Regions from separate parts of the Synechococcus sp. MU1655 genome, predicted to be linked through region 2. Evidence: predicted binding sites of a transcription regulator. Region 2 holds the regulator's gene; the other holds the start of a gene.
The links. The regulator NtcA, encoded in region 2, controls nitrogen genes in cyanobacteria. The targets are predictions, from matches to a motif close to GTANCNNNNGNTAC.
Positions count from the first base shown of each region.

Region 1: NCN04_RS05585 (DUF4278 domain-containing protein) is a predicted target of NtcA. The motif match lies at 3,423-3,436, and genes of this name have one in related genera.

Region 1 is NZ_JAKUHK010000084.1:1,622-7,321, forward strand. Features, by position in the region: gene NCN04_RS05570 (bile acid:sodium symporter family protein) at 283-1,098, shown strand; gene NCN04_RS05575 (hypothetical protein) at 1,174-1,503, opposite strand; gene NCN04_RS05580 (hypothetical protein) at 2,602-2,925, shown strand; gene NCN04_RS05585 (DUF4278 domain-containing protein) at 3,235-3,342, opposite strand; gene NCN04_RS05590 (hypothetical protein) at 3,758-3,901, shown strand; gene NCN04_RS10635 (hypothetical protein) at 4,612-4,743, opposite strand.
Region 2 is NZ_JAKUHK010000023.1:6,747-12,446, reverse strand. Features, by position in the region: partial or broken gene NCN04_RS02280 (glycoside hydrolase family 38 C-terminal domain-containing protein) at 1-783, shown strand, start outside; gene psbN (photosystem II reaction center protein PsbN) at 771-911, opposite strand; gene psbH (photosystem II reaction center phosphoprotein PsbH) at 998-1,204, shown strand; gene NCN04_RS02265 (TatA/E family twin arginine-targeting protein translocase) at 1,214-1,492, shown strand; gene pth (aminoacyl-tRNA hydrolase) at 1,497-2,120, shown strand; gene NCN04_RS02255 (DUF3146 family protein) at 2,120-2,377, shown strand; gene NCN04_RS02250 (RuvC family protein) at 2,355-2,807, opposite strand; gene NCN04_RS02245 (DUF3084 family protein) at 2,804-3,934, opposite strand; gene ntcA (global nitrogen regulator NtcA) at 3,986-4,720, opposite strand; gene rph (ribonuclease PH) at 4,812-5,537, opposite strand; gene NCN04_RS02230 (cob(I)yrinic acid a,c-diamide adenosyltransferase) at 5,672-5,700, shown strand, end outside.

The DNA of each region.
Region 1 (5,700 bases), on a different contig from region 2:
GCATTCATTTAGACACTTATTGCTTCTGTTCAGTATGGTCGGTCTCTTGCGCACTGCGAAATGCCAAGTCTGGCTCAATGGTTTGTCAAGTCGTGGAGAATGATTCGTCTCGTGTCTTTTTGAACTTCTTGATTTGATCCCTGAGATTTTATGATTATGGGATTCTTCTTGGTAACGGGGAACGGTTCTAATGAACGAGTTTGACTATGCATTATTGTTGGTTGTTATGTCGCCTCTGGAATTTTGATCGAACTTCTTTTGACTGGGAGTCTCGCTTTCATCATGTTTTCATTGGGACTGTCCCTGAAACCACAAGACTTTGGAGTTGCACTTCATCAGCCAAAAGCCTTGATTGCTGGCGCAATTGCTCAACTTTTAATGCTTCCACTCATTGCTTTTGTATTGCTGAGGATCTTTAGTGTGCAAGGTGATTTCGCTCTTGGAGTTATGATTTTGAGTTGCTGTCCTGGAGGTATCACATCAAGTCTTGTCACTAAGCTGTCTCGAGGAGATGTAGCACTTTCAATCTCTTATACCGCACTGGCCAGTCTTGTTACAGCTGCAACTCTCCCTCTTGTTTTGAGCATCGCAGCACCAATTTTTATCCCACAGCAAGAGATTGGATTGTCAATACTCCCTTTAAGCTTAAAAGTCTTTTCATTGGCAACACTTCCTGTTCTTTTGGGTGTCTTGATTCGCCAGTGGACCCCAAAGCTTGCGGTTCGCTGGCAGTTGCCAAGTAGTCAAGTGGCAAATGTTTTGTTTGTTGCAGTCTTGATCGGAGTATTGATTGGTCAGTGGGATGTTTTTATCGCTTACCTTCCAGTGCTCGGACCAGTGTTGCTTCTGCTCAATCTTTTAATGCTAATCGTAGGTTTAGCGGTTGGTCATTTTCTGAGCTTAAAGAAAGCACAGATTACCTCGCTGTCTGTAGAGGCTGGTTTTCAAAATGGAACGATTGGCATTGTTGTTGGTTCGTTGATCAGTGAAGAACTTTTGCAAGGAGGATTGAGTCGCTTCAGTCTTCCTTCAGCTGTATATAGTGTTTTGATGTTAATAACGATTGTACCCTTCGTTCTTTGGAGGAGAAGTTTGTGATGAGTGAATCTGCTGAATCCCTAATGATTTGCACTTGTTGTCGATAACGGTTATGCGCTTATTCATGAAGCCACGCTAACGTTTTTCAGTTTCGACTTCTTGAATAACTACGGATCCATCTTCTAAGGCGTCAGTCATTTCTTCAACAAAGTGATCTGCATAGAACTTGAGGCTGTCTAACTTCTTGGAGGGATCCTGGTCGTTGGTGATCTTATCAATCGCCTCATCTGCTATCGCCTTTCTCTTCTCAGCCTTTAAAAGTAACTGTCGAGCTTCCTCGACACTCATCAATGGATTTTTTTTACCCAATGGTGTGTGTGTACTCAGCCATGACCTGCATTTAGAACACTGAAGCCCCAGTCTGTTGGCATGGTGCCCTATTGCTTTTGTCGTGCTGATAGACATACGTGAGTGTTACCTTGCTCAAGACTGTCTCAACGAGCAGTTGTTAGCTCACGAAGTCTGCTTCTGAAGCTGCTTTTACCACTTCCAGGTCGTCAAATGACGCAGGTTTCAAATGGTCAATGAAGTGAATGCGAGCTGCATCCGACTTGATCCATAGATTGAGTTGTTCCCTGCTTTGAAGCTCGGGCACATTCAAATTCAGCGTGATGGTGGCACGCACAGTTATTTTTTGAGAGTAATCCATTTGTGATTTGGTTGGTGTAATACGTATGCTTGAACGGTTAATCAGTGAGCATCTTGGGACTAAACTATAATGACAGCATAGGGATGCATACGGGATTCACTCCATCTGTGTTGAATCAATGGTTCGCAGTTGATTGGAGCGAGCTGACGTGCAGCGCAAGATTCGTGAATGACTTGCATCTTCTGCTCTGTGGTGATGCCAACATGCTTGATTAGAATCGTACAAAGCAGGGCTGATCAATCGTTCCTTGAGGAGTATTATATTTGTCATTGCAGAGGCAGGACTAACATTGTTGTAATGGCTGTGGAGATGAACAGACTTCTTGAAAAATGTGGAACATGATCAAAGGATTAATAAGAATTGATGTGGCCACTGCAACTGAATGGGATGAAGGTCGCACGTAATTCATAGTTCTGCGCACTGCTCAGCCACACCCTTTCAACCGCCCGCACCTTTCCCTAGGTGTGAGGTTTTTAGTGACAAAACTACGCTCTCATAGGCTTACAAGATACGATTTCGGATGATCGGAAGGAGGCGCATACCCATGATCCGCGTTCAATTCACTGCAGCAGTTTTTGCTCTTGCAACCCTTGTCGTGCCATCCAGGGCCGAGATCGTTCCCTCCCAGTGTCGTCTCATTCGTTACGGCGGCATTGACACTCCTGTAGAAAACTTTCCTTGTGATTTCCGTCAGTCAGGTGGGAATGTCACTGTGGACTCCAAGAACTGGGCATTCACTTTCTTAGAAAGGAATCAAGGCAAGACTTTTATTCGCATCAATAGCATCCCACTCACGTTTACTCGTACAGGCCGATATACCCTCCAGGTGACTCAAGGCCCCAGGATTCGTTGAGATGATTCTTACCTTGGTAAAACCCTATATTCAATATTGGATGGGACTTGGAGGCATCATGATGAATGGGCTGCCAGCTGCCTTGCTTCTTGCCGGTCCCCCTGCTCCTCCCATGCCCCCTATTGAAATTCAACAGCAAGTTCCAGAAGAACAACCTGGATTCAAAGTGGAGAACTTTCGATTTGAGATCGATCAAAAGAGCTTTGAATGCTCTGCAGGCACGCTGAACTCAGGGAATAAGGCTCCCTATGCTTACAACCCATCAACGAATGCCTTTGCAAGAGAGCTACAAATCCATGCAGCTCAATGTAAAACTCGCTTTTGAATAGTTTGGAGGTTATCCAAAAAAATAATCTGTATAACACTCACTGCCATTGGATGAGCAACCGCATTCCACTCTGTCAGTGAGTGAATGGATCCTGCAATGGCTCAGGACGATAGCATTTTCGTCTGTTTATCCCTGGCTTGGCTATGAGATTGAAGTGAATGTCGAGATTGCTTCGGTCTTCAGCCATGATTCCACAATGGAGTTCAATCGATGTGGATGAATTTAGGTAGGGTCTAAACCGCTAAGACTCAATAAAAAAAGCCCCCACGGTTTAGAGAAGGGGGCCTTCGTTGTGATCAATTGAGATCACTTTGCATAGGGAATGCCGCGGTAGGTCAGAAGTGCTTTCTTCGATGAATCGAAACCAGCACCTTGGATCTGCACGTACTTTTTGCCGCGATAGGTGAGAGTCATTTTGGGTTCCTCAGAAATCCAGGTCCCCGTTCCGTGGCCTGGCGAGTCTGCGCCTCATGTCAATGAGGTGAACGTTGTTTGTAGCTGTTGCTACTTGATCTTTATAGCAATAATGTCTCCCTTTTAGTTGTTCGAGGGGATACAAAGCGGCATGTGATTTTGAATTCTGTAGCTTTTCTATACAGAACACTCTGCCCGCTTTCTCGTTATCCACGTATACCTCACACGTGATGAGCAGTCAGCAAAGAAACGCTCATTTCAGCAGTCGTAGAGAGTGAAGAAAAGACTTTCCTGGTTCGCAAGGGTTTGGAGGTCCTTCTTATGGCCAAATTCCCTGCGTTTACTTGTTTTCTGGCGTTGCGGGGTTGCATCTCCTTAAGAGAGTGGTTTGATATTGAAATCGATTCCTTGACTGATGTCCTTGCTTCTTAAGCGTCAGATTGAGCGGCTGGAACTTGCTATTGAGCTTTCTACAGACTGGTTAGAGATTCAATATTTGAGGGCCGAACTGGACCAACTGAAGGACTTATATGAGGAGCCACACGCAGGTGTCGCCTGATCAAAGCTTTTTGTCCAGGATGCTTGCCAACTTTTGGCAGCAGAACCATGAATCGTTTGGCCTATGCACTCCCCTGCTGTCCTGACCTCTCGGAACCGCTCCAATCAACGAAAGAAGGGATCATTTCTGATTCAATGGGATGCGCTAACTGATCTTTATGTTGATTGCTCTAGATTTGGAAAGATCTGATCCAGACGTATGACTATTTCTTGACTCGGCCATGGTGATGGCGTCTTCCGTGGCGGACGCCTCATCGCCCACAACGCGATCGCCACGTGTTCGTATAGTTTGCGTCAACAGAGGTAAGTGGTTCCTACAAGTGTTGTCCAAGTGATGAATGAGAGGGGCTGGGAATTTTTACTGAATGAAACATCATCATGGACACCCTTGCTAAATCTCCCTTCATGCAAAATTTATTTGATTAATATCGTCAGTTCGCTCACGATTGAGACGATGACTTCGATGTAAATCACCTCAGGATGATCTTCTCAGGCGGTGTAACCCAACACCTAGAAAATATCTCCGTTCATACAGGCCTTTCAGGGATTCATTGAAGACCGACCTTATCAGCGATGATCTAAAACTGATCCCGTTGTTCTTGATTCAATTTGTAGATGTTGAGCGCGAAGCATGCGGTACCGAAGCTGACAAGGAGTACGAGCAGATCTTGAGTATTCATGGTTTATCCAGTAGGGATTTTTGCCTAAGCCTCAATCTTGAGCCGCTTTTGCTTTCTTGACGACAGGCAGGTCGGAAGGCTGGGCAAGGATGTAAACGACAGCAGCGGAGACGACTGCAGTGAAGGTGATCAAGCCAAAGATGGCAGTTGAGTAGTCGGTCATCGAGAGGTGATTGGAACGCTTGTTACGAATCTTAGCAAATTTGTAACGAAAGGTAAAGCCACGGATCGATTTCGCTGTTTTCGGAGCATCTAAGGGGATTTCGGCCTCCTTTGAGGGGGAGGTAGGTGGAATCAAAGCTGTGAGGCGTTGTTGGTTCGCAAGGTGAGGAGATTCTTCAGCTCAGTGAATTAACAGATTCAGAGCGCATGCTTAGCAAGATTGCTGAGTCACAATTCAATGCTGAGAACGGCCCCCTTGCGCAGTGCCAATGAGCCAGCGCTCCCTGCGAGAAGCCGACAGGCTCTCACTTTGGCGCAATTTTGATGTGCATCAAAAACAAAGGGGCGGTTTTTGACCTCACCCCCAAATTCTCTATCCATTCAGTCCAACACCGCTGCGGCAAGAATGATGGATCACTTGAAAAGCACATTTTGATGATACATGCTCAATTTGAGCCATGATCCGCACCACGATAATCTCATAATCCAGTCAATCCATCTAGTGACGTCGGCGTGAGGTCTTTCGTCGGCGGAGGCAGTTGATGTTTTGCGGCTCACCGCTGTTCCAAGGTCAGTCAACGATTCAAGAGCCATCTTGAAAAGGAGCCAACGCAGGGGAGCAATGGTTCCACTTCACACGTCAAGGCAGAGGATTGAAGTGCCTCTGCTTTTTGGTGATTAAGTGATAAAGTTGAAATGCTTTTAAGAGTATTTATCTGTTGACCTTATATGCGCAAGCTGTGTTATAAATTTATTGAGAGTTGGTAACTCCAGCACTCCAAAGACAGAGGCTTAGAGAACCTTTGTCTTTTTTTATGTGATTCCTGGCAACAGCTGGAGTGAGCTGCTCTGGAGCTAAGGATAACTTCTCTGAGAAAAGTGACGTGATTATCAAGTGCTCCATCGCCGTTCCGCAAGGACTCTTTCTTGTTGGTGCTTTTGATGCTCAAGCATCTTC
Region 2 (5,700 bases):
TCGGGTCCTCTAACAGCACGGATCGTGTTGCGCACGGTTGCTGGATTGAGCCAGGTGCGCCTTGACCTCATCTTGAAGGCCGATTCGCCCTGGCTCGAGGCCCAGCTCAGCGTCCAATGGCAGCAGACCCATGAATTGCTGAGGTTGGAATTGCCACTGAACCGCCCTGCTGTGCGATGGGCCGCCGACACGAGTGGTGGAGTGATCGAGCGACCAGCACAAGCGTTCAATCCCTATGAACAAGAGCGTTGGGAACTGCCTGTGATCTCATGGTTTGCAGCCGAAGGGGAAGCTCCTGGGGGTGGGATGGCGGTCTTGTTGGATGGTCCTCAAGGTGTTGATGCCAGTCCGAACCATCTGGGAGTCTCCCTGCTCCGAGGCCCAACCTGGCCAGACCCCTCAGCAGATCACGGATGGCACAGGCATCGATTGGCCTTCATGCCAGCGCTGCTTGGTTGGAACCGCAGTGGTGTGGCCCAGGCGGCGATCCGATTCAGGGAGCCGGGTTGGGTAGGGCCTGTTGCATTGGAGCAGCGGTGGCAAGGGCTTCCCTCCTTGCCCGTCGGTCTGGTGCCGATTTCAGTCCGACCCGTGAAGGGTGCCCTGCATAGCGATAAGGCCGTTCAAATTGAAGTACTCAATCCCGGACCAGCGCGTCAGCGTTGGTTGCCTGGGACCGATTGGAGGCTGAGCTGCACCAAATCCAACGACCAAAGGACGTTCTGGGAGGTCCACCCTGGCGAGCTCCTCACATTGATTTTGGAGAACGTTCAATCTTCGTGATCATCGAACGGGTCGTCGAGATTTTTTGATGGAGGGCCAAAGGCTGTGTACACCCCAAATCCTGTTAACCCAAGCAGGGCCGCCAGCACGGCAATCGCCACTGACATGGCTGGGGACGAACTTTCCATCACAACTCTCCACAGGATTGACCTCTTTACGGGTCGGAGCCCTTACAGTATCGAGACTTAACTCCACCCGAGACTTCAGCGCTGCCATGGCTCAACGCACCCGTCTGGGAGATCTGCTCCGCCCCCTGAATTCGGAATACGGCAAAGTTGTCCCCGGCTGGGGCACCACACCAGTGATGGGCATTTTTATGGCCCTTTTCCTCGTGTTTTTGTTGATCATTCTTCAGCTGTACAACAAGTCACTGATCCTTGAAGGAATCAATGTCAACTGGAATGGCTTAGGCCTGGGCTGACAACCGAGAATGAATGTTTTCGGCATTGGCCTGCCAGAAATGGCCGTTATCGCGGCGGTCGCTCTCCTTGTGTTCGGCCCAAAACGGCTACCGGAGTTCGGCCGCACCCTTGGTAAAACTCTTAAGGGTTTTCAGTCGGCCTCCAAAGAATTTGAACGCGAAATTAATAAGGCGATGGCTGAGCCCGAACCCATAGCGGATCAGGCCAAGGCTCTTGAAGCACCAGCTGAGACGGTTGTACCCCCAACGGTTGCGCCAAAGACAGAGCCAACTTCTCCTTCCGATTGAGTCGATGAATCGTGGTGATCTCCGCCTAGTGGTGGGGTTGGGGAATCCAGGCAATCGCTATGCCAACACCCGACACAACGTTGGCTTTATGGCTTTGGAACGCCTGGCCTCTCGCGAGGGCGGTGGCTTTCGATCCATGCCCAAGCTCCAAGGTCAGCTCGCTGATTTGGGTTCGGGGGACAAGCGATTGCGATTGTTGATGCCCCAAACCTTCATGAACGACAGCGGTCGCTCGATACGGGCTGCATTGGATTGGTTTGGCTTCGAGCTGCATCAGATTTTGGTCCTCGTCGACGATATGGATCTGCCGCTCGGTCGTTTGCGTTTGCGGGCCCGTGGGTCTGCCGGTGGCCATAACGGCCTCAAAAGCACCATTCAGCATCTCGGAACGCAGGATTTCGCGCGTCTGCGCATTGGAATTGGTGCACCCGGGCAAAACCCCAGTGAGCGCAAGGCAAGAACGGTGTCGCATGTGCTTGGAAGTTTCAGTCGTGACGAGGAGCCCCTGATCGACAAGGTTTTGTTGGAGGTCGTGGATGGTTTGGAGAGGATTCAGCGTCAAGGCCTCGACCTTGCAGGAAATCACCTCAATGGGCTTCAGCTGGCTCCTACCAGCACTGAGGAGTGATGGCAGCGCTACCTGTTACAACCGCCCATCTGCGGGTTCAACGCCAGAGTTTTGCGGATCAATGTTTGGAAGGAGACGTCCAGGCAGGAGGCTTCAATTGGCAGTTCAGTTGGTTTTTTGATCGCGGTGAGTTGAGTGTGGAACCTTCCCTGGGGCGAGCGTTGATTCAAGACGCGCTCCTTCGCTTCCTTGTGAAATCTGACTATGACCTGGAGCCCGGTGGTGATTACACCTTCACCGTGAGGGCCCGTTTCTGAGGGGACCGGGTCCCGGCCATCGCAAAGGCCGTTCTAAGTAATCCTCAAGAATGACGAGCGCTGCGATGGCGTCGAGATCACCAGACGGGATGCGCAGGCCTGAAGGAAGCAAGCGCTTCCAGCCCCGTGCAGGCCACAACTGCCAGTAACGCTCGCGTGCTCGCAGGGTGGTTGCTGTTTCGTCCACGACGTGGACCTTCATGCTGGTGGGAAGTTGTTGTTGCCAGATCGTGCTGCTGGTGCCGTCACCGATCACCAGATCAGCAATCTGAGAGTTCTCCCCCTGATCGTCTTCCATCCAGGCGCGCAGCTGATCAAGGACCTCAGAGCTTGGTATCACCATGCCTTGCAGAACCGTGTTCGTTGAGATGTCTGCAAGGAGCAAGCCGCATTTGCTTCGGCCAGGATCTAAGGCGACGACGCGTGTCATGGACTGAGTCGCAACTGGATGGCGATGGGATCGGCGGTCTCGCTGCGCCGCAAAGCAACCGCTTCGAGCGAAGCGAGACCGCCATTGCGGTCGATCAGCTCTTGGCCCAGCACATTGATGGCATTCACATCGAACTGCAGCCCCTTGCTGAGAGATCCGCGTCGTTGCACCTCGGCCAATGTGGAGGCAAGGAGAAGATTCAGTCGGTTGCGAACGGCTTCAGGGTTGCGCTCATTGCTCGCGAGGGTGGTGCGGGCCAGGATCTCCCCCTCTCTGGTTACCGTGACATTGGGAAGCACTTCCGGGAAGGCATACACAACGGTTTCACCCAGAAGCACATTGGCTGCTGAACGAATGTTCACAACCCAGGTGCCAGGTTTGCGAATCGTTTGTTCCAAGCGTTTGATGTCGGGTCGCGGAACCAGCAGGATCTGACGCTCTACCGGTTGGCCAGGGAGCGCTTGTTGATAGGCCTGAAGATTGGCATCTCGTAGTAACTGATCGATCACCGTTTTTGCCTGATCGGGGCGTTCGAGCTTCAAGGTCACGGTTGCAAGCGGCTGCCCACTGCTGATGGCGACATTTCCGCGACGCAGGGCGAGGAGATTGTCTTCCAGTTGATTGAGTTCTTTCTCGCCACTGCGAATTTGAGAGCGCACGGCTGAGAGCTCCTGTTCGGTGCGTTGAATCTCAATATCTTTCGCATCCACGTCTTGGCTCAATCGCTGTCGCTCTGCCTCCAGGGATCGGGTTTGCTCCTGGAGTGGCTTCAGGGTGCGACGCAGTTCTGCCGCGCGCTGTTGGGCGGTTGTGAGCTCTTTGCCAGCTTGTGTCTGAGCGCGTTTGCTTGTTTTGAGGTCGGCGCGACTGCTCCGCAATTTCGCTTCGAGAGCATTCAGTTCAAACAGGCCCACCCTGAGCTGTCGACTGACCAACAGCAAGAGTCCGAGTGAAAGGGCACTAATCAGGCTGCCCGTTAACACCGTAATCACCACGGCCGTGCGTTTGGGACGCAGTCCAAGCAAGCTCAGTCGAGCTTTCCCCACGCGAGATCCAAGACGGTCTCCCAGGGTTGAGAGCACGCCTCCAAGCACAAGAAGAGCGAGAAGTAGGAACCAGCCGGTCACGGAGAACGAAGGGTCAGAGTTCGGATGGAAGCTCCATCTTCACCTGCATGGTCAGCTGAATCGCTTGGCGAGAGCGATTGGATCGAGAACAGTGATCTTTTTGCGATCGATATCGACAAGGCTGGACGCCTTGAGATCACCCAAGAGACGAGTGATCGTGACGCGTGTGGAGCCGATGGCCTCGGCGATGGCTTGATGTGAGAGGCGAAGGTCGATGGTGATGCCCCGTTGACCAGGCACTCCGAAATCTCGACAGAGCACCAGCAGAAAACTCACCAGCCGAGACGACATGTCCCGATGGGTGAGCGTTTCGATCATCGTTTCGGTCTGGAGAATCCTGCTGGACAGACCTTGCAACAACAGCAATCCCACACTGGTGTCAGCTTCGATGGCCTGCCGCACTGATGTGGCGGGCGCCGTGACCATCTCCACTCTGGTGAAAGCGATCGAGTGATAAAAACGATCAGAGCGATGACCTGTCAATAACGACAGAACGCCAAACAAGCTGTTTTCTCGTAACAAGGCAACGGTGATTTCTTCGCCGGATTCGTACACCCTTGAGAGGCGAACTGCACCGCGACGAATGAGGTACACCTTTTCTGCTGGATCGCCGGGGAAAAAGATGGTTTTCCCCCGTTCCACCATTTCGGAATTGGCTCCATCGAGTCCCCGAATGACGTCTTGAAGAGTGCGGTTGGATGGAACCGCGGGGGTCCCGAAGCTCGAGGCCGCCGGGCGAATTGTTGGTGGTGCATAGCGGCTGAAGCCGCGGCTGACCTCAGCCATGTTCCCAGCGCGTCTTACGAGATGTTATGGATCAGCCAACCCGGCTCGTGTAGCAAGGAACACGAAATGCTGCCTTGTCCTGAAGCGGAGTTCATGTAGCTGAAAGAGCCGCACGTTGATCACCCATGATTTTTTTGAGCCCAGGCTCGGCGAGGTCCAGGAGGGCATTGAGCTGGTGGCGGCTAAAAGGAGCTCCTTCTGCAGTGCCCTGTAGTTCCAGCAATTGTCCCTCTCCGTTCATGACGACATTGAGATCCACGTCGGCATGGCTGTCTTCGCTGTAGTCGAGATCGAGAAGGGGGCGGTCTTGAATCACGCCAACGGAGACAGCTGCCACCTGAGCTTGGACAGGGTTGGTGTTGAGAACCCCTTGTTGAACAAGCCGTTCACAGGCTCGTTGCAGCGCGACCCAAGATCCGCTGATCGCCGCGGTACGGGTGCCGGCATCCGCCTGAATCACATCACAATCAATTCTCAACGTGTTCTCGCCGAGAGCTTCCATGTTGATGGCGGCGCGCAGGCTGCGACCAATCAGGCGCTGAATCTCCTGGGTGCGTCCACTTAATTTGAGCAGCTCTCTGTTTTGACGCTCTGGAGTGGATCCAGGAAGGAGTCGGTATTCGGCACTCAGCCATCCCTGGCCTTGATCTTTGCGCCAGCGAGGGACACCTTCCTGATGGCAAACGCTGCAAAGAACAGCGGTCCGTCCGCTGTGAATGATCACTGAGCTGAGGGCAAATCCCATGGGATCCCAGCTGATCGAGAAGGGGCGAAGATCACCCGGCCGACGTCCGTCATTGCGAGAGGTGTCGGTCATAAGTCCACGGTGCGGAGGTGCTTTGAGCCTGCCAGTTGGCTCGGCACACCATGGATGGTGTCAAAACACTTGTGCATTCAACTTTCACCGCTAGATTCATTCACATCCGGATTTGCCGGACTTCGGCGAATGTGATGACCGTCAGCCTCAGCCCTACCCATCA